Regions from separate parts of the Aerophototrophica crusticola genome, predicted to be linked through region 2. Evidence: predicted binding sites of a transcription regulator. Region 2 holds the regulator's gene; each other region holds the start of a gene.
The links. The regulator LexA, encoded in region 2, represses DNA repair genes until DNA is damaged. The targets are predictions, from matches to a motif close to ATGTTCTANTTTGGTTC.
Positions count from the first base shown of each region.

Region 1: a site for LexA is predicted at 4,810-4,826, ahead of HHL28_RS17100 (S24 family peptidase). Genes of this name have one in related genera too.
Region 3: a site for LexA is predicted at 1,103-1,119, ahead of recA (recombinase RecA). Genes of this name have one in related genera too.

Region 1 is NZ_CP051775.1:3,478,592-3,485,063, forward strand. It holds gene HHL28_RS17080 (hypothetical protein) at 1-1,425, opposite strand, end outside; gene HHL28_RS17085 (AEC family transporter) at 1,771-2,739, opposite strand; gene HHL28_RS17090 (tellurite resistance TerB family protein) at 2,907-3,350, shown strand; gene HHL28_RS17095 (hypothetical protein) at 3,649-3,954, opposite strand; gene HHL28_RS17100 (S24 family peptidase) at 4,064-4,717, opposite strand; gene HHL28_RS17105 (hypothetical protein) at 4,859-5,233, shown strand; gene HHL28_RS17110 (hypothetical protein) at 5,230-5,655, shown strand; gene HHL28_RS17115 (hypothetical protein) at 5,643-5,906, shown strand; partial or broken gene HHL28_RS18970 (portal protein) at 5,919-6,152, shown strand; gene HHL28_RS18975 (portal protein) at 6,115-6,472, shown strand, end outside.
Region 2 is NZ_CP051775.1:1,332,785-1,339,256, forward strand. It holds gene HHL28_RS06495 (DUF4131 domain-containing protein) at 1-272, shown strand, start outside; gene HHL28_RS06500 (ComEC/Rec2 family competence protein) at 194-1,501, shown strand; gene lexA (transcriptional repressor LexA) at 1,521-2,246, opposite strand; gene HHL28_RS06510 (molybdopterin molybdotransferase MoeA) at 2,427-3,626, opposite strand; gene HHL28_RS06515 (hypothetical protein) at 3,623-4,387, opposite strand; partial or broken gene moaC (cyclic pyranopterin monophosphate synthase MoaC) at 4,400-4,884, opposite strand; gene trpC (indole-3-glycerol phosphate synthase TrpC) at 4,888-5,697, opposite strand; gene trpD (anthranilate phosphoribosyltransferase) at 5,694-6,472, opposite strand, start outside.
Region 3 is NZ_CP051775.1:1,558,953-1,565,424, reverse strand. It holds gene HHL28_RS18435 (ATP-binding protein) at 1-209, shown strand, start outside; gene HHL28_RS07710 (hypothetical protein) at 232-780, opposite strand; gene recA (recombinase RecA) at 1,174-2,250, shown strand; gene alaS (alanine--tRNA ligase) at 2,752-5,445, shown strand; gene HHL28_RS07695 (DUF2283 domain-containing protein) at 5,452-5,667, shown strand; gene HHL28_RS07690 (AAA family ATPase) at 5,704-6,472, shown strand, end outside.

The sequences.
Region 1 (6,472 bases), 1.5 Mb from region 2:
CTTGTCGAACAATTGCAGGCCGGTTTGTTGCCCCCGCCAGTTCAAGGCAAATGCCCGGTTGAACGGCGACAAACCTTTTGTCTCATCAATCTCCACCCTCGAGAGATTGTATACGAAACACCGATTCTTATCCTTGCTCTTCGCCTCGAGGATGGAAGGTTCCAGTTTTTGGAGGAGGCTCAGTGAATCTTTGAGTTCAAGCTGGAAATCATCCACGATCCTCTGCGCGATCTTCGTCGCCTTGCCGTCAAGAGCCTCCTGAACTTTGGACCGATAATGGTACCAAGCCGGAAAAACGACGAAGGTGGCGACGACCACGCAAAGGCTCAGGGCGACCAAGATGGGATCGGCGCGCATCAGGCGCTCGTTCGGGTTGATGAGGGCAATCTTCAAGAATGGCCAAGACGCCAGCAAGAGGATGAAGCCGAAGACAAGCGGGATCGCATAGGACAGGCGTAGGCGGGCCGCCTCAAACTGGAACTCGTTTTCGGGCAGCAGGCCTAGGACATAGATGTCGCGGACGATCTCCGCGGCATTATTGTTGGACCGGACCTGTGCGGGCATCGACAAGCTGTGGGGGATCATGACGTAGCGGTAGCGCACGCCGCCCACCTCGACGCTGTCGCGTGTCACGAACGCCTTAGGATCGGGTTCCTCTTTGCCCAGGGACACTTGGTTGAAGCCGTGCGCGGCCAGCATCCTTGTGGCCAAGGCCGGCGTCATGACCGAGGTCGATCTTCCCCGCGAGATACTGCCGAGATGGTTTCCCTGCAGGTCTATCACGATTACCGAGTCAAAAAATTCAGACGCGTAGCCCGTGTCCAGCATGTCGCTGAGCTTGAGGATAAAATTTATCTTTGCGCTATGAGCGCCTACGCCGGTGCTAATCAGTTCATTGATTTTCCCGTCAAGTTCTTCTTGATCAGCGATATCCTCCCTCCATGCTGAAACTACCTTCTTGTCAAGCAAGCGAACCCTCTCCTGGGGGATTGGGAACTTGAAGTGCGCCTCTGCTGGCGGCAGGGCCCCGTCTTCGGCTAATATTGCATTCCTGTACTGGCGCGACTGCAGGAGGAGACCGACCGTCGACCAAGCCTGGACCTGGTTTTCCAGGGGGATCTGCGGGCGTTGGGCCAGGGAAACCAGTGGGACAGGAAAATCGGGCTTGGCAAAGCCGGTGAGCATGAAGGGTTCACTGACTAGGTTGTTGGGCGCCAGGAACACGCCGATACGGTTTATCACCTCCCGCTGGGCGACAATGCCCTCCTCCAGGTCACGCATCATGTCGGCAAGGGCGGCCAGGTTCCGCTCCCGCACGCTCTTTGTCCGCTGCTCGAGCAGCATCAGGTAGCCAACGGCCATGCCGGCCGCGACAAGGACGACCGACAGCGTGTAGGCCAGGAGGTGGACGAGCGGACGCTTCATGGCGGCCCCTGGTATGGCGAGGCTGGGCGCCATGGAATGGGCGGCCAGCCTCACTGAAGACGTTCTTCACAGGTCGTTATTTCCGGCTCTTCTCTTTCAGCGAGAGGAAGGATATGACTTTAGTCATGTATCGTTAAGTTATATCCGGCGCTAGCGCGAAAGAACTTGAAATGCAACTTTCTGGCTGAGATCGCCGTGTTCATTAGCCCGGTCTGATCGCATAGGTTCGGGGCAAGACGAACTACCGGATAGATCGTCAATAGGATGGATAATTCCAACCTCAGGCGACAAGCTGCCGGTTCTGCGCGCGGCGGGGATTGTTGCTCCAGACGGGCCGCCCGCCCCTCACGGCGGCGGCAACGGCAGCAGCAGCACCAGCAGCGCCGACAGGGTCGCCACCGACAGGACCGTGCTGGCCAGGATGACGGTGGAAGTGCGCTCCACCCCCGTGCCGTAGCGCTGGGCGACGACGAAGGTCAGGGCCCCCGTGGGCAGGGCGGACAGGATCACGCAGGCCCCGGCCCAGAAGGGCGGCAGGGGGAACAGGGTGGTGACCAGCAGCCAGGCCAGGGCCGGCTGCACCAGCAGCTTCAGCAGGCAGGCGATGGCGAGGCCGGCCGTCCCCCGCCCGTCCGCGGCGGCGAGGCGCAGGGGCCGGCCGGCCAGGAACAGGCCGATGGCGAACAGGGCGCAGGGGCCGGCGGCGCTGCCCATCAGGTCGCCGAAGGTGACCAGCGGGCGGGGCAAGGGCAGGCCGGCCGCGGAGACCACGGCCCCCAGCAGGGGCGCCATGACCAGCGGGTTGCGCGACAGGGCCTTGAGCACCTGGAGCAACGCCCCGCCCATGCCCCGGCCCTTGGCGCGGGACAGCTCGATCGCCACCACCGCCACGCCGATCACCAGGCTGGACACCAGCACCGTGGACAGGATGGCCGGGGCCAGCCCCTGCGGCCCGAAGGCGGCCAGGAACAGGGGCACGCCCATATAGCCCACGTTGCTGAACCCGGCGTTCAGGGCGTGCTGGGTCAGGGTCGCCGTGTCGGCCCGCGGGTCCAGAACCTTCTCCGCCACGCAGGCCAGAAGCGCCGTCACGCCCAGGGCGGCCAGGAAGGCGGCGATGAAGGGGGCGTTCAGCACGTCGCCCAGCGGGTTGCGGGCCATTCCCAAGAACAGCACCGGCGGCAGGGCGAACCAATAGACGAAGGTATTCAGCGCCCCTGCCGCCTCCCCGCCCAACAGCCTAGCGCGCCCGGCCAGCCAGCCGCAGGCCATGATGGCGAAGACGGGCAGGGCGACGTCGACGACGGCAAACATTCGTTCCGGGCTTGTGGCGGACAGGTCGAGCGACGCTATGGGAGGACGCGCGGGCTGGCAATGGCTTGGCCGCAAGGGTCCCCTGTCCGCGGCGCGGGCACCGGTCCCGCGCCATCTGGCCGCAGCAGGGGTTTCATGAGGATCGTCGCCAACTTAGGTCTATGCTGATGCACGTACTGAAGAACGACCACCAGGGACGGGACATGATCGACCACCACCGCGCGCTGATCTACACAATGGTCCTCGCCTCCGCCTCCGACGGGGACATGACCGACAACGAGCTGCACACGATCAGCGAGAATGTCCGCTTCCTGCCCGCCTTCCGCGGCTTCGACGTGGAAGAGCTGACGGAGGTCGCCACCGAGTGCACCGAGCTGCTGGGCGACCCGGAAGGGCTGGAGAAGACCCTGGCCGCCATCAAGCTGTCCCTGACCAAGTCGCTGCGGGAGACCGCCTACATGCTGGCCTGCGAGGTGGTCGCCTCCGACGCCCGCGCCAGCCAGGAGGAGCTGCGCATGCTGGAGCTGATCCGCCACGGCCTGGACATCGACCGCCTGACCGCCGCCGCCCTGGAACGCGGCGCCCGGGCGCGGCACGTGACGGGGGGGTGACCGGCTGGAGGTGAGGGACTAACGTGGCGGATGGATTCGGGCACGGATGAACGGGATGATGTCCGGATGGGCACGGATGTCTTTTGTGCCCGATGTTGAGCCATCAACATCCACGAACACGCACAATACACTCACGGACACGCACAAGGAATTTTGTTGCGGCTTCGCCGCGTCTTCAGCGCCGCAGGCATCTTCCTTTTTGTGAATGTTCGTGCATGCCTGGTGCGTGTCCGTGAATGTTCCCGGCCCGACCTTCGTGACTATCGTCCATCCGAGACCATCCGGCCTTCATCCGGGTTCATCCGTGCCCAAGTCCTTCCGCCACGCCAGCCACCGCCCGCCCCCGGGCCATCGCGAGCCTCACCACAAGGCGGCTTAGCCAGGCGTCCCCCAGCACTGCCGCCCCCGGCAGGTCGGACCGGCGGCGGCTGATGGCCAGGCGCGACTCGGCACAGCGTCGGGCCGCGGCGCGGCGGGTGCCGTCCTTCAGCCCGTCCACCCATGCCGCCCGGCCTCCGGCGCGCAGGGCGGCAACCGCCTCCCGCGGGGCGGGGCCGTCGTAACGGGCTTCAAGCTGGGCCAACAGGTCTGGGGAAACGGGCATGGCGCGACTCCGGCCGGGGAAGCCCCAGGCTGGCGAGGTCGCGCTGACCTGTCAAGGAATATTAACCTAGGAGAGTCAGGCCGACTCGGGGATTCCCGCCCCACAACCCCTACTGGCTGGCCCACATGATGCGGGCGATCCAGGCGATTTCCGGCATGGTCAGGCTGCGGTCCGGGTGGGCGCGGTTCAGGGAGATCAGCTCCACCTTCGTGGCGGTCTGGCGGGCCAGCTGCTTGGCCATCACCTCACCCCCCTTGGTGCGGACCACCACCCGGTCACCCTTGCGCAGGGACGCGGTGGGGGAAACGATGATGATGTCGCCGTCGCGATAAACCGGCTCCATGCTGTCGCCAGACACTTCCAGCGCATAGGCGTGCGGGTCGGCCATCTGGGGGAACTCCAGCTCATCCCAGCCATTGCCCACGGGATAGCCGGCATCGTCGAAATAGCCCTCGTTGCCGGCCTGGGCATAGCCGATCACCGGCACCCGCTGCAGGGCGCCCGCCATCCCGGCCCCGGCGGCCCCGGCCACCCCGTCCCCGGTCAGCGACACGAACTCCGTGAAGCTGCTGCCCGTTGCCTCCAGCACCTTGGCGATGCTCTCGGTGCTGGGCCAGCGCAGCTTGCCGTCCGGCGTCGTCCGCTTGGACTTGTTGAAGGTGGTGGGGTCCAGCCCGCCGCGCTTGGCGAGGCCGGATGCTGAGAGGCCATGCCGCTGCGCCAGCCGGTCGATGGCCCGCCATATGTCTGCGTGCTTGAGCATGGGAGATTTATCCCAGAAACGTTGCGGCCTGTCCCTAGGATCGTTTTCACAAATCTGTTGACATAGGAAAACTATCGCGCATAGCATCCCCCTAGTTCTGCTTTTGTTCCCTGTCGATGCTATGACTGCCTAGGATCGCCCATGCCAAGCCTGCACAGCAACGCCCCCCTGGCCCCACCCCCGCCGCCCCGGGCGGAGGTCCCCTTCGCCTCGGTCGAGGAAGCCTGGTTCTGGTTCGTGGAGGCCCAGGCCGCCCGGCAGGAAGGGGCCCGCATCCGCGCCGGCCTCGCCCTGCTGCCCCGCCCGTGCGAGCCGCTGGACATCCTGCGCGTGGTGGACCGGCTGTACCGGCAGCGCCGGCTGCTGCGAGACCATTTGCTGGTCCTTGCCCGCCATGGCCGCCGCCACATGGCCCCCGACCCCACCCGCCGGCATGAGGCCCGCGACGCCACCCTGTGGCGGGAGGCGCTGGACCGGCTGGAGCCGGTGCTGAAGGCGAAAGGCATTGTCCAATGAAACCCGCCCCCCTCTTCGACCCGCCCGACCGGGAGGGGCGGCCCGCCCTGGTCGTGTTCTGCGACGGGGTGGAGCTGTGGTGGCTGCGCTTCCTGAAGCCCGGCTTCCGCCATGTCTTCGTCGCCGTGCGCGACGGGGGCGTCTGGGTCACCGTGGACCCCCTGTCGCCCCACACGGAGGTGGCGGTCCAGCCCGTGGACCCGGCCTTCGACCTGGCCGGCTGGTTCCGCGCCCGCGGCCATGTGGTGGTGGAGACGGTGGCCCGCCGGCGCCGCGACCCCGCCCCCTTGGCCCCCTTCACCTGCGTGGAGGCGGTGAAGCGCGTGCTGGGCCTGCCCGACCGCGGCGTGCTCACCCCCTGGCAACTCTTTCGCCGCTTAACCGCTGACCGCCGAAACGGAGGTTCCGCATGGCCCGCCTGATCGCCCCCGCCACGCCGCGCAGCGTGGCACCCACCCCCGCGCCGGCGCCATCTCCCGGCCCGGCGGCCTTCGTCCCCGCCCTGCCGCCCAGCGACACCCCCCTGGGCGACGACCCCGCCCAGCCCAGCGCGGGGGAACGCAGCCTGCTGCGCCGCGGGCTGGGGCGGGCCGGGACGGTGCTGACCAGTTGGCGGGGCGTGCTGGCCCCCGGCAGCCTCGCCCCGCGCCGCAAGAGCCTGTTGGGGGAATGAGCCATGGTTGAGATGACGATCCCCCAGGCCGGCCCCGACCTGGCCGCCGCCGCGCTGCTGGAACGCTATGCCGCCGCCCGCGCCCGCCGCGCGGCCTGGGAACCGCTCTGGCAGGATTGCTACGCCCATGTCCTGCCGCAGAACGCCCTGTTCACCGGCGCCTCCCGGTCCACGGACCCCACCAGCCGCCAGAACGACCGGCTGTTCGATGCCACTGCCGCCGACGCGGCCGACCAGCTCGCCGCCAGCCTGCTGGCCCAGCTCACCCCGCCCTGGTCCCGCTGGGCCGGCCTCGCCCCGGGCCCGACCTGGAGGGGGAGGCCCGCGCCGCCGTCGCCCCCTGCTGGAAGGGGCGGGCGCCACGCTCCAGGCCCACCTGGACCGCTCCAACTTCGCGGTGGAGATGCACCAGGCCTTCCTGGACGTGGCCACCGGCGGCACCGGCTGCCTGCTGGTGGAGGAGGCACCGCCCGGCGGCCCCAGCGCCCTGCGCTTTACCGCCGTGCCCCTGTCCGACCTGGTACTGGAGGAAGGCGCCGACGGAAGGCTGGACACGGTGTTCCGGC
Region 2 (6,472 bases):
TCGCCCTGGGCCATGTGGAGCCCCGGCCCGGCCCGCAGCTGACCTGGACCGGGCGGTTCGGCGCCTTTCTGGAGGGGGCGCGCCTGGGTATTGCCGACCGGGTGGGGATGCGGCTGGAGGGGGCGGAAGCCGCGGTGACGACGGCCCTGTTGACGGGTGAACAAGGGGCGATCCCCCCGACGATCTGGTCGCCATGCGCGAGTCGGGGCTTCAGCACCTTTTGTCCATCTCCGGCCTGCATATCGGGCTTGTGGCCGGCTTGGTGTTTCTAAGCCTTCGGGCGCTGCTGGCCCTGGCCGAGCCCGTCGCCCTCCGCTTCCCCATCAAGAAATGGGCGGCCGTGGCGGCGCTGTTGGCGGTGCTGGCCTACATGACCCTGGTGGGCGCGGCCGTGCCGACACTGCGCTCCGTCCTGATGACCGGCGTCATGTTGCTGGCCGTCTTGGCGGATCGAAACCCGTTCTCCATGCGGGTCGTGGCCTTGGCCGCGGCGGCAGTACTGCTTTTCCAGCCGGACGCCATGCTGGGGCCGAGTTTCCAGATGTCATTCGGGGCCGTTGTTGCCCTGATCGCCGCCTATGAATGGGCCCAGCCGCGCATGGCCGCATGGCGGATGGGCGCCGGCCCGCTGCGGAAGGCGATGCTCTATGTCTTCGGCGTGTGCCTGACGTCCTTGGTGGCAGGCACGGCAACCATGCCCTTCGCCCTTTACCATTTCCAGCAGGTGGCCAACTACGGCTTGCTGGCAAACCTTTTGGCGGTGCCGGTGACCAGCTTCTGGGTGATGCCCTGCGGCCTGCTGGCATATCTGCTCATGCCACTCGGGCTCGAGGGCTGGGCCGTGGAAGGGATGGGGTGGGGTATCCGCTTCATTCTCTGGACGGCCCATGCCGTGGCGGCCTTGCCGGGAGCGGTGCTGACGGTGCCTGCGGTGCCCGTCTGGGCCTTGGCATCGGTGACGTTCGGTGGGCTTTGGCTGATGATCTGGTTGCGTCCCTGGCGCATGGCGGGGTTGGCAGGGATCGCCCTGTTCGTCCTGGCGATCCCGCTCTCCCCAAAGCCGGACCTGCGCATCAACGACTCCGGAAGCCTCGTCGGGCTTCGGATGCCCGATGGTGGGCTGCTGCTCTCCAGTAGCCGCTCCGGCCGGTTCGAGGCGGCGGAGTGGCAGCAACGGGATGGCCTGGAGGGAGAGCCGAAGGCTTGGCCCAAGGCAGGGACATCAGACGGGGTCGTTCGTTGCGACAGCCTTGGATGCCAATATCGCCGGAACGGCAAAGTCATCGCGCTGGTGTGGCGTCCCGAGGCGCTGATGGAGGATTGCCGCCGCGCCGACCTTGTCATCGCGCCAAAGCTGGAAGCGCGGCAGTGTCCGGCCCCCCTTGTGATTGACGCCCTGGATCTCGCCCGGCGTGGCGCCCATGCTTTGTCCATCGGTGAGGACGGCCGGGTGACCCTGGAATCAGTACGGCCGCACCCGGGGGCGCGGCCGTGGAACTGAGGGAACGTGGGGCAGGGGATCAGTGGTAGCGGCGCAGCAGGCCCACCAGCTTGCCCTGGACGCGGACCCGGTCGGCGCCGAACACCCGCGTCTCATAGTTCGGGTTGCAGGGCTCCAGCGCGATGGAGTTGCCCTTGCGGCGCAGGCGCTTCAGGGTGACCTCCGCCTCATCCACCAGGGCGACGATGATGGTGCCGTTGTCGGCCCCGTCGCAGCGTTGGATGATTACGGTGTCGCCGTCCAGGATGCCGGCCTCCACCATGCTGTCGCCGGCCACTTCCAGGGCATAGTGCTCCCCGCCGCCCAGCATGCTGGCGGGAATCTCGATGCTGCTGCTGTTGTCGCGCATGGCCTCGATGGGCAAGCCCGCGGCGATGCGGCCATAGAGGGGCAGGGACACCGCCTCCGTATCACCCTTGGCCTCCCGGCCGGTGAGGTTGGCGCGGAAGTTGCCGGCGATCACGTTGGGCCGGAAGCGCGGGGAGGTCGCCGGCTCTGCCACCTTGGGCGTCACCACCCCGGGGCTCAACTGCTCCGGCAGGCGCACCACCTCCAGCGCGCGGGCACGGTGGGCGAGGCGGCGGATGAAGCCCCGCTCCTCCAGCCCGGTGATCAGACGATGGATGCCGGATTTGGACTTCAGGCCCAACGCGTCCTTCATCTCATCGAAAGAGGGGGACACGCCGCCGTCCTTCAGGCGCGTGTTGATGAAGAGCAGCAGTTCCTGTTGCTTGCGCGTGAGCATATCGCCCCCTGGTGTCGTACCCCGACTTATCTGTCCCACAAGATATAGAACAATCCCGGAACGTCAAGCATATGTTCTAGGTGTGTTCACGATTTGCGTCAAGGTATGACGGGGAATTACGTCGAAGTCGTGACAAAGACGATTCGGTGCGGCAGCTGGTCCTATGACCTGAGACTCGGATCAGACGTCGTCCAGGGGCAGGACTTCCACAACCGTCCCGGCAGGGGCAGCGGGCGCGTGGCGCGCGCGGAGGACCAGCCCGTCCGCCCAGGCGAGGCGGCTCAGCATGCCGCTGTCCTGCTTGGGGAAGGGGGTGGCGACGGGCATGCCGTCGGGGCCTGGGGCGAGGGTGGCCCGCAAATAGTCCTCCCGCCCGTCATTGGCCGGTAGGTCCGTGCCCGCCACGGCGCGGATGAAGCGCGGCTCGGCCTGGAGTCCCAGCAGGGCCAGCAGCAGGGGCCGCAGGAACAGCAGGGCGCAGACCAGGGAAGAGACGGGGTTGCCCGGCAGCCCCAGCACCGGCATGCCGTCCAGCCGGCCGAACATCAGCGGCTTGCCCGGGCGCATGGCGATCTTCCAGAAACCCAGGTCCAGGCCCCGGTCGCCCAGGACCTTGCGCACCAGATCATGCTCCCCCACCGACGCGCCGCCGCAGGTGACCAGCAGGTCGGCCCCGCGGGCACCGTCCAGGGCCTGGGACAGGGCGGTGGCCTCGTCCCTAGCGATGCCCAGGTCCAGCGGCTCCCCGCCCAGGGTCTTCACCAGGGCGGCGATGGCCAGGGCGTTGGAGCTGACGATCTGGCCGGGGGCGAGGGTATCGCCGGGCATGACGATCTCATCCCCCGTCGCCAGGATGGCGACCCGCGGCCGGCGGCGCACCTTCAGCCAGGGCACGTTCATGGCCGCCGCCAGGGACAGGTCCCGCACCCCCAACCGCCGCCCGGCCTTAAAACCGACGACACCGGCGGCGAAATCCTGCCCCGCCGGCCGGACCCAGCGGCCCGGGCCGGACCCGTCCTTGACCCGGACGGACTCGCCCAGATCGTCGCAATCCTCCTGCACCACCACCGTGTCGGCCCCGTCCGGCAGGGCGCCGCCGGTGAAGATGCGCACGGCGTCCCCCGGCCCCAGGGTCCCGGGGAAGGGCTGGCCCGCCGGGGCGCTGCCGATGCGGCGAAGCTCCACGGGCAGGGCCTGGATATCCGCCGTCCGCACCGCCCAGCCGTCCATGGCGGACACCGCCAGCGGCGGGTGGGTCAGCCGCGCCGCCACATCCTCCGCCAACACCCGCCCCAGTGCCTCCGTCAGCGCCACCTGCTCCGCCGGGAGCGGTACTACCCCGGCCAGGATGCGGGCGCGGGCCTCGGCGACGGGAATCATAAGGGCGGCTCCACCGCATCGATCAGTCCAAGAAGAAACTTGGCTTCACTTTCCGTGATGTTTTCAAGGGCTCTGTCATCATAGCCACAACTCAAGGGCGAAATGGAGTAGTTCTTGAATATGAAACGGAACAAGCGATGGAACTTATTCGAAAGGTAAATTGGATATACAATCGATCTCAAGTTTTCCTTCTGGCCATCTTTATAAACGTATATTTCTCTGTATGCGGATGCTTCCATTTGAGTCAAATTTGTTTCGACATTTATATATGTAAAATCTGGCACAGAGCCATACATTTTGCTTATAATTGGACAATCAAATTCTCTTGCCATCAATCCAGCATCCAGCATTGCCTGCACTAGGCCATTGATTGGCATGTAAGATACCAAAAATTCTTCCAGTTGTTTGGAGCAAGATTTATTTGTTTGGGAAAAATCTATTACAATTGCAAAACTTTCTTCCGGAATTGATTCAAGGTTCAATCGCACTAGTACAATGTGAGTGAACTTTTTGCTATCGCGAGCGGCAATCAAAGCTTGAGTCAGTAATGTCCTACCCGGCCCGTAATTCCCAAGTGAATCCAATTTCATCATCAAAGCTGACGCATTTGGTTGCCCATTGTTCACTGTTACGGCCAATGGAATGCATTCACGGTTTAGGAAAATACTGTTGAAATACAGCAGCAGTGGAAGCAGCGACACGCCTGCCAGAAAGCCAGCCCCGGCAAAGAAGACCGCCTTTGGCCACCGCCGCTTGCCCACCCCTGGTCTCCATTATTCCGCGGTAAACGTCCCACTCTTCCCCCGGCCTTGTAGGCCAGGCGGATGTCGGAGATGGCCATGGCTTTGTCCACGGCCTTGCACATGTCGTAGATGGTCAGCGCGGCGACGGAAACGGCGGTGAGCGCCTCCATCTCCACGCCCGTCCGGCCCTTCAGCTTCACCGTGGCCTCGATGTCCACGGCGTCTCGGGCGGGGTCCAGCGTGAACTCCACGGCCACCTTGGACAACAGCAGCGGGTGGCAGAGGGGGATCAGGTCCCAGGTCTTCTTGGCCGCCATGATGCCGGCCAGGCGGGCGACCTGCAGCACGTCGCCCTTGGCCATCTGCCCGTCGCGGATCAGCGCCAGGGTCTCCGGCTTCATCGTCACGGTGCCGCGGGCGGTGGCGACGCGCTCCGTCTCTTCCTTGGCGGAAACGTCCACCATGGCCGCGTTGCCCTTGGCGTCGAAATGGGTCAGGCGGTTCTCCTCGCCCATGGCTCAGGCCGCGTCGGTCAGGGTGGCGGAAAGCAGGGCGCGGGTCGCGGCGGTCACGTCCGGCTTGGCCATCAGCGATTCCCCCACCAGGAACCGCCGGGCGCCCACCTTGGCCAGTCGGGACAGGTCGTCCGGCGAGTGGATGCCGCTCTCCGCCACCAGGGCGCGGCCGGGGGGCACCATGGCGGCCAGGGCCTCCGTCGTGGCCAGGTCCACGGCCAGGGTCTTCAGGTTGCGGTTGTTCACGCCCAGCAGCCCGCCGGGCAGCCTCAGGGCCCGTTCCATCTCCGGCGCGTCATGCACCTCCACCAGCACGTCCATGCCGTAATGGGTGGCGGCGTCGTACAGGTCGCGGGCCAGCGCGTCGTCCAGGGCGGCCATGATGATCAGGATGCAGTCGGCGCCCAGGGCCCGGCTCTCCGCCACCTGGTAGGTGTCCACCATGAAGTCCTTGCGCAGGCAGGGCAGGTCCACGGCGGCCCGGGCGGCCTGGAGGTAACTGTCGTCCCCCTCGAAGTACGGCACGTCCGTCAGCACGGACAGGCAAGTGGCCCCGCCCGCCTTGTAGGCCTTGGCCAGGGTGGGCGGGTCGAAGTCGGCGCGGATAACGCCCTTGCTGGGGCTGGCCTTCTTGATCTCCGCGATCAGGCCCCAGCGGCCCACCCCCGTCACCAGCTCCAGCGCCCGGGCAAAGCCGCGGGGCGGGCTGGCGGCACGGGCGGCGGCGTCCAGAGAGGCGAGGGGGCGCACCACCTTGCGGCGGGCCACATGCTCCCGCTTGTCGGCGCAGATGCGGGCCAGGACGTCGGTCATTCGCTGATTCCCGGGGCGTGGGTGATGGCGACAAGCTGGTCGAGGGCCTTGGCTGCGGCCCCGCTGGCGATGCTTTCCGCCGCCAGGGCCACGCCTTGCTTGAGGTCCCCCGCCTTGCCGGCGACGATGAGGGCTGCCGCCGCGTTCAGTAGCACGATGTCCCTGTAGGGCCCCGTCTGCCCGGCCAGCACGGCGCGCAGGGCCACGGAATTGGCCTCCGCGTCACCGCCGCGAAGGTCGTCGGCGCTCGCGCGGGGCAGGCCGGCATCTTCCGGGGTGATCTCGAAGGACCGAACCGTGCCGTTCTTCAGCTCGGCCACATAGCTGGGGCCGGTGGTGGTGATCTCATCAAGCCCGTCGGAGCCGTGGACGACCCAGGCCGCCTCCGACCCCAGCCGGCCCAGCACCTCGGCCAGCGGCTCCACCCATTGCCGGGCGAAGACGCCCATGAGCTGCCGCTTGGCCCCCGCCGGGTTGGCCAGCGGGCCCATCAGGTTGAAGATGGTGCGGGTGCCCAGCTCCACCCGCGTGGGCGCCACGTTGCGCATGGCCGTGTGGTGCCGCGGCGCCATCAGGAAGGCGATGCGAGCCTCCCACAGCGCCTGGCGGACCAGGCCGAAGTCCGCGTCCAGGTTCAGGCCCAGGGCGCCCAAGACGTCGGCCGCACCCGATTTGCTGCTGATGGCCCGGTTACCGTGCTTGGCTACCGGCACGCCGCACCCCGCCACCACGAAGGCCACGGCGGTAGAGATGTTGTAAGTCCCGGCTGAATCGC
Region 3 (6,472 bases), 230 kb from region 2:
ACGTGGTCATGCCCCAGATGGACGGCCCCACCATGATCCGACACGTGCAGGAGTTCCGGCCGGACCTCAAGGTGATCTTCATCTCCGGCTATGCGGAGGAACGCTTCCGCGCCCAGGTGGGCGACGGCATGCGGGTGGAGTTCCTGCCCAAGCCTTTCAGCCTCAAGCAACTCGCCAGCAAGGTGAAGGAAGTCATCGGCGGGGAGTGAGGCACCGCCCGCCGACGCTGGTTCAGTCCACCGTGCGCCAGGACCCGTCCGGTTGCAGGCAGGCGGTGCCGTAGGCCGGCTCCAGCCGGCCGTTCACGCGGACCTGGGTCTGGTATTCCCGGCAATGGCCGTCGGCGCTCTGCCGCCCGGTGGGGGCGGCGTAGATGGGCGCCTGCTGCCCATAGGTCACCGGCGGGGGCGGGGTGTAGTAGGTGACCGGCGGGGGCGGGGCGGCATAGGCCGGCGGGGCCGCCAGCAGGGCGCCGGCGGCGAGGCCGGTGATGGCGCCGAGGCCGAAGGCGAGGCCCGTGTCACCGCCGCGCCTGCGTTCATAGATATAGACGTCCCGGCCGCGGTGGTGGTGATGGTGGTGGCGCCGGTCCCAGTGCCGGTCGCGGCGGTCCCACCTGCGGTCATCCCGGTCCCAGCGGTGGCCGTGGTCATGCCGCCAGCCCTGGTGCTTGCGCCAGTGCCGGCCGTCATCGTCGGCGAAGGCCGGGGCGGCCGTGCCGCCCAGCAACAGGGTGCCGCCCACCAGGGCCAGGGCCGCGCCACGGAAAAGGGTGCCCATCGCGAGTTCCTCCGTTCACCCGGGCATCCACGCCGGGATACCCGTATGTCCCCAAGCTGGGGGCATGCCATGGCAGAACGATGGCAGGGAAAGGACGGCTCCGGGGTAGCCGGAAAGGGGCCGCGGACCCTTGTCCAACGACCCGAGTCGCCCATATGAGGGCTCCCCGCCGGAGCCGGCCGGGCGCCCGGCCACTCCCCCCCTCGGCCAGGGTGCCAGGGCCCTCCGGCGGGACCCCCGACCCGCCGTTCCGTTCCCCCCTTATCGCTGTTCTGTCGCCCTGAATGAGAACAGATCAGAAACATTTCCCCTTGGCGGGCAAGAACGGAACGGGTACATTCAGGTTCAGTTGAACGCACCCCGCAGCCGTGCGAGAAGGAAAGGGACAGGGATATGTCGGCAGCCCCACTCCGTCTTGTTGAGACCCCAATGGACAAGCAGAAAGCCCTCGACGCGGCTCTGGGCCAGATCGAACGTGCGTTTGGCAAAGGCTCGATCATGAAGCTCGGCGCCCGGGAGGCGGCGACCGAGACCGAGGTCGTCTCCACCGGCTCGCTGGGCCTGGACATCGCGCTGGGCATCGGTGGCCTGCCGCGGGGCCGCATCATCGAGATCTACGGGCCGGAAAGCTCGGGCAAGACGACGCTGGCGCTGCACGCCATCGCCCAGGCCCAGCGGAACGGCGGCACCTGCGCCTTCGTGGACGCGGAGCACGCGCTGGACCCGTCCTATGCCCGCAAGCTGGGCGTGAACGTGGACGAGCTGCTGATCTCCCAGCCCGACGCCGGTGAGCAGGCGCTGGAGATCGCCGACACGCTGGTGCGCTCCGGCGCCATCGACGTGCTGGTGGTGGACTCGGTGGCGGCCCTGGTGCCGCGGGCCGAGTTGGAGGGTGAGATGGGCGACAGCCATGTCGGCCTGCACGCCCGCCTGATGAGCCAGGCCCTGCGCAAGCTGACCAGCTCCATCAGCAAGTCCCGCTGCCTGGTGATCTTCATCAACCAGATCCGCCTGAAGATCGGCGTCATGTTCGGCAACCCCGAGACGACGACCGGCGGCAACGCGCTGAAGTTCTACGCCTCCGTCCGCCTGGACATCCGCCGCATCGGGGCCATCAAGGACCGCGACACGGTGGTGGGCAACCAGACCCGCGTGAAGGTGGTGAAGAACAAGATGGCCCCGCCGTTCCGGGTGGTGGAATTCGACATCATGTATGGCGAGGGCGTGTCCAAGGTGGGCGAGCTGCTCGACCTCGGCATCCAGGCCGGCGTGGTGGAGAAGTCCGGCGCCTGGTTCAGCTATGACGGGACGCGCATCGGCCAGGGCCGGGAGAACGCCAAGGCCTACCTGCGCAACAACCCCGCCGCGGCGGACGCCATCGAGCAGAAGATCCGCTCCAACGCGGGCATCGTCGCCGGCGCCATGATGGGCACGCCGGAAGCCGACGCGGACGCCAGCAGCCCAGACTGACCGCCGGGTGTGATTGGGATTCGGAAGGGGCGCGATCCTTCGGGGGTCGCGCCCCTTTTGCTGTTCCAGGGACAGCTGGGGGCCTCTTGCCTGCGCAGCTTTTGCCGGAAGCACTGCAATCAGCAACGGAATGGACGGTGTTTTGCGAAATGCAATGCCGCGCACCGACCGGCTCAGATCAGCAGCAACGCCAGCAACACCGCCACCCCGATGGTCAGCAGCGTGTACAGGATGTGCCGGCCGATGGGCGGGTAGCGGGAGCCGAGGCCGGCTGAGGGGACCTGGTAGACGGCACCCTTCCACCCCTCCTTGGCGGGGACTCGCGCCGGGGGCCATTGTCATTGGGCATCAGGTTGCTCCCCTGGCTTGGTCGGACCGCGGGAAACCGCCGCAAGGCCCCCTCCGTTCCCGTCGCCCCTGTGCTGCCCCGTGGACAGTCGCCACATCCCCACGGTACAACCCGTTCCCCATCGCACCCGTTGAACACGAGCCCGTGGCCCCATGTCCAAGAAGACCATCAACGAGATCCGCTCCAGCTTCCTCGGCTTCTTCGGCAAGAACGGCCACGCCGTCGTGGACAGCTCGCCCCTGGTGCCGCGCAACGACCCGACGTTGATGTTCACCAACGCGGGCATGGTGCAGTTCAAGAACGTCTTCACGGGCCAGGAGACGCGGCCCTACAGCCGCGCCACCACGTCGCAGAAGTGCGTCCGCGCCGGCGGCAAGCACAACGACCTGGACAATGTGGGCTACACGGCCCGGCACCACACCTTCTTCGAGATGCTGGGCAACTTCAGCTTCGGCGACTACTTCAAGGCCGACGCCATCGAGCTGGCCTGGACCCTGATCACGAAGGAATTCGGCCTGCCGAAGGAGCGGCTCTGCGTCACCGTCTTCCACACGGACGATGAGGCGGCGGACCTCTGGAAGAAGGTGGCCGGCCTCGGCGACGACAAGATCATCCGCATCCCCACGTCGGACAATTTCTGGATGATGGGTGACACGGGCCCCTGCGGCCCCTGCTCGGAGATCTTCTTCGACCATGGTTCCCACATCCCCGGCGGCCCCCCGGGCAGCGCCGAACAGGACGGCGACCGGTTCATCGAGATCTGGAACCTGGTCTTCATGCAGTATGAGCAACTCCCCGGCGGGGAGCGGGTGCCGCTGCCGAAGCCCAGCATCGACACGGGCATGGGCATGGAGCGGCTGGCCGCCGTGCTCCAGGGCGTGCACGACAACTATGATACGGACCTGCTGCGGTCGCTGATCCTGGCCTCCGCCGATGCGACCAACACCAGCCCGGACGGCCCCCACGCGGTCAGCCACCGAGTGATTGCCGACCACCTCCGCGCCACGTCGTTCCTGGTGGCGGACGGGGTGCTGCCGTCGAACGAGGGGCGCGGCTATGTGCTGCGCCGGATCATGCGCCGCGCCATGCGCCATGCCCACATGCTGGGCGCCAAGGACCCGGTGATGCACCGGCTGGTCCCCGCCCTGGTGCGGGAGATGGGCGGCCACTATACCGAGCTGCAGCGCGCCCAGGCCCTGATCACCGAGACGCTGCGGCTGGAGGAGACCCGGTTCAAGCAGACCCTGGACCGCGGCCTGAAGCTGCTGACCGAGGAGGAGGGCAAGCTGGGCGAAGGGCAGGCCCTGCCGGGGCAGGTCGCCTTTACCCTGTACGACACCTTCGGCTTCCCCCTGGACCTGACCCAGGACGTGCTGCGCACCCGCGGCCGCGGGGTGGACACGGACGGCTTCAACGCCGCCATGGAGGAGCAGCGCCGGAAGGCCCGCGCCGCCTGGGCCGGCTCTGGCGAGGCCGCCACCGAGCGGGTCTGGTTCGAGCTGAAGGACGAGCTGGGGGCCACCGAGTTCCTGGGCTACGACACGGAGGTGGCGGAGGGTGAGGTGCGCGCCATCCTGGCCGCCGACGGCAGCCGGCTGGAGCAGGCCGCCGCGGGCCAGGAGGTGATGGTTGTCGTCAACCAGACGCCCTTCTATGGCGAGTCCGGCGGCCAGGTGGGCGACAGCGGCATCATGTTCACCCCCACCGGGGCGGAGTTCGCGGTCAGGGACACGCAGAAGAAGCTCGGCGCCGTCTGGGCCCACCTGGGCACCGTGGGCAAGGGCACGCTGAAGGTCGGCGACGTGGTGGAGATGCGGGTGGAGACGGAGCGCCGCGGCGCCATCCGCGCCAACCACTCCGCCACCCACCTGCTGCACGAGGCGCTGCGCCGCCGCATGGGCGAGCATGTGACCCAGAAGGGCTCCTTGGTGGCGCCGGAGCGGTTGCGCTTCGACATCAGCCAGCCCACGCCCCTGTCCGCCGCCGACGTCGCCGCGGTGGAAGCGGAGGTGAACCGCCGCATCCGCCTGAACAGCGACGTGGTCACCCGCCTGATGACCCCGCAGGAGGCCATCGACCAGGGCGCCATGGCCCTGTTCGGGGAGAAGTATGGCGACGAGGTGCGCGTCGTCTCCATGGGCGGGCATGACGAGGGCGCCAACAAGGAGTTCTCCGTCGAACTGTGCGGCGGCACCCATGTGCGGCGCACCGGCGACATCGGCCTGTTCAAGATCGTGTCGGAGGGCGCCGTCGCCGCCGGCATCCGCCGGGTGGAGGCGCTGACCGGCGCCGGGGCCCTGGCCTACCTGGAGCAGCAGGAGCAGCGGCTGCACGCCACCGCCCAGGCCCTGAAGGTGCCCGCCGCGGAGGTGCCGGCCAAGGTGGCGAGCCTGGTGGAGGAGCGCCGCAAGCTGGAGAAGGAGCTGGCCGAGCTGCGCCGCCAAGTGGCCTTGGGCGGCGGGGCCGCGGCCGGGGGTGCGGCGGCCGGCGGGGCCAAGGAGATCGGCGGGATCAAGTTCCTGGGCCGGGTGGTGCAAGACCTGCCCGCGAAGGACCTGAAGCCCTTCGCCGACGACCTGAAGAAGCAGGTGGGCACCGGCGTGGTCGTGGCCATCGCCGTGGCGGACGGCAAGGGCAGCGTCGTCGTCGGCGTGACCGAGGACCTGACCGCCAAGCTGAACGCCGTGGACTTGGTGCGCATCGCCTCCGTCGTCATGGGCGGCAAGGGCGGCGGCGGTCGCCCCGACATGGCCCAGGCCGGTGGCCCGGACGGCGGCAAGGCCGACCTGGCCGTGCAAGAGGTGGAGGCCACCGTGGCGGAGATCCTGCAAGGGGCGGGGGCTTGAGGGCGCATGGTCTCCTACGACCCCGCCTCCGAGAGCCTTCACGTCAAGATCAGGCCTGGCGCTTCCGTCCGGCAGAAGGTCGATGAGGATCGTGAGGTCATCATCGACCTGGGCGACGATGGTGAGCCGGTTGATTATGACATCCAGTTGGCTAGCTGCCAGGCGGATGTGATCGCAGAAGCCTTGGCGCTGGTGCAGCGTCATTCAAGATTGGCAGCGTGAGTCGTCCCCCTTCAGAACCCCGACCTAGGACACCCGATGACCCGTTTCGAAGGCACCAAGGACTATGTCGCCACCGATGATTTGCGGGTGGCGGTCAATGCGGCGCTGGTGTTGCAGCGGCCGCTGCTGGTGAAGGGGGAGCCGGGGACCGGCAAGACCGTGCTGGCGCAGGAAGTGGCGAAGGCCCTGGGCAAGCCGCTGCTGTCGTGGCACATCAAATCCACCACCAAGGCGCAGCAGGGCCTGTACGAGTATGACGCGGTCAGCCGCCTGCGCGACAGCCAACTGGGCGATCCGCGGGTCAGCGACATCCGGAACTACATCCGCAAGGGCAAGCTATGGGAGGCCTTCGCGGCCGACAGCGCCCCGGTGCTGCTGATCGACGAGGTGGACAAGGCGGACATCGAGTTCCCCAACGACCTTCTGCTGGAACTCGACCGGATGGAGTTCTTCGTCTACGAGACGGGAGAGACCGTGAAGGCCCGGCAGCGGCCCGTGGTCATCATCACCAGCAACAACGAGAAGGAGCTGCCGGACGCCTTCCTGCGCCGCTGCTTCTTCCACTACATCCGCTTCCCCGACGCGGAGACGATGCAGAAGATCGTCGACGTGCACTTCCCCGACCTGAAGCAGGAGCTGCTGCGCGAGGCGCTGACCCTGTTCTATGAGGTGCGGGAGACGCCGGGCCTGAAGAAGAAGCCCAGCACGTCGGAGCTGCTGGACTGGATCAAGCTGCTCCTTGTCGAGGACATGACGCCCGAGACGCTGCGCCAGCGCGACCCGAAGAAGCTGATCCCGCCGCTGC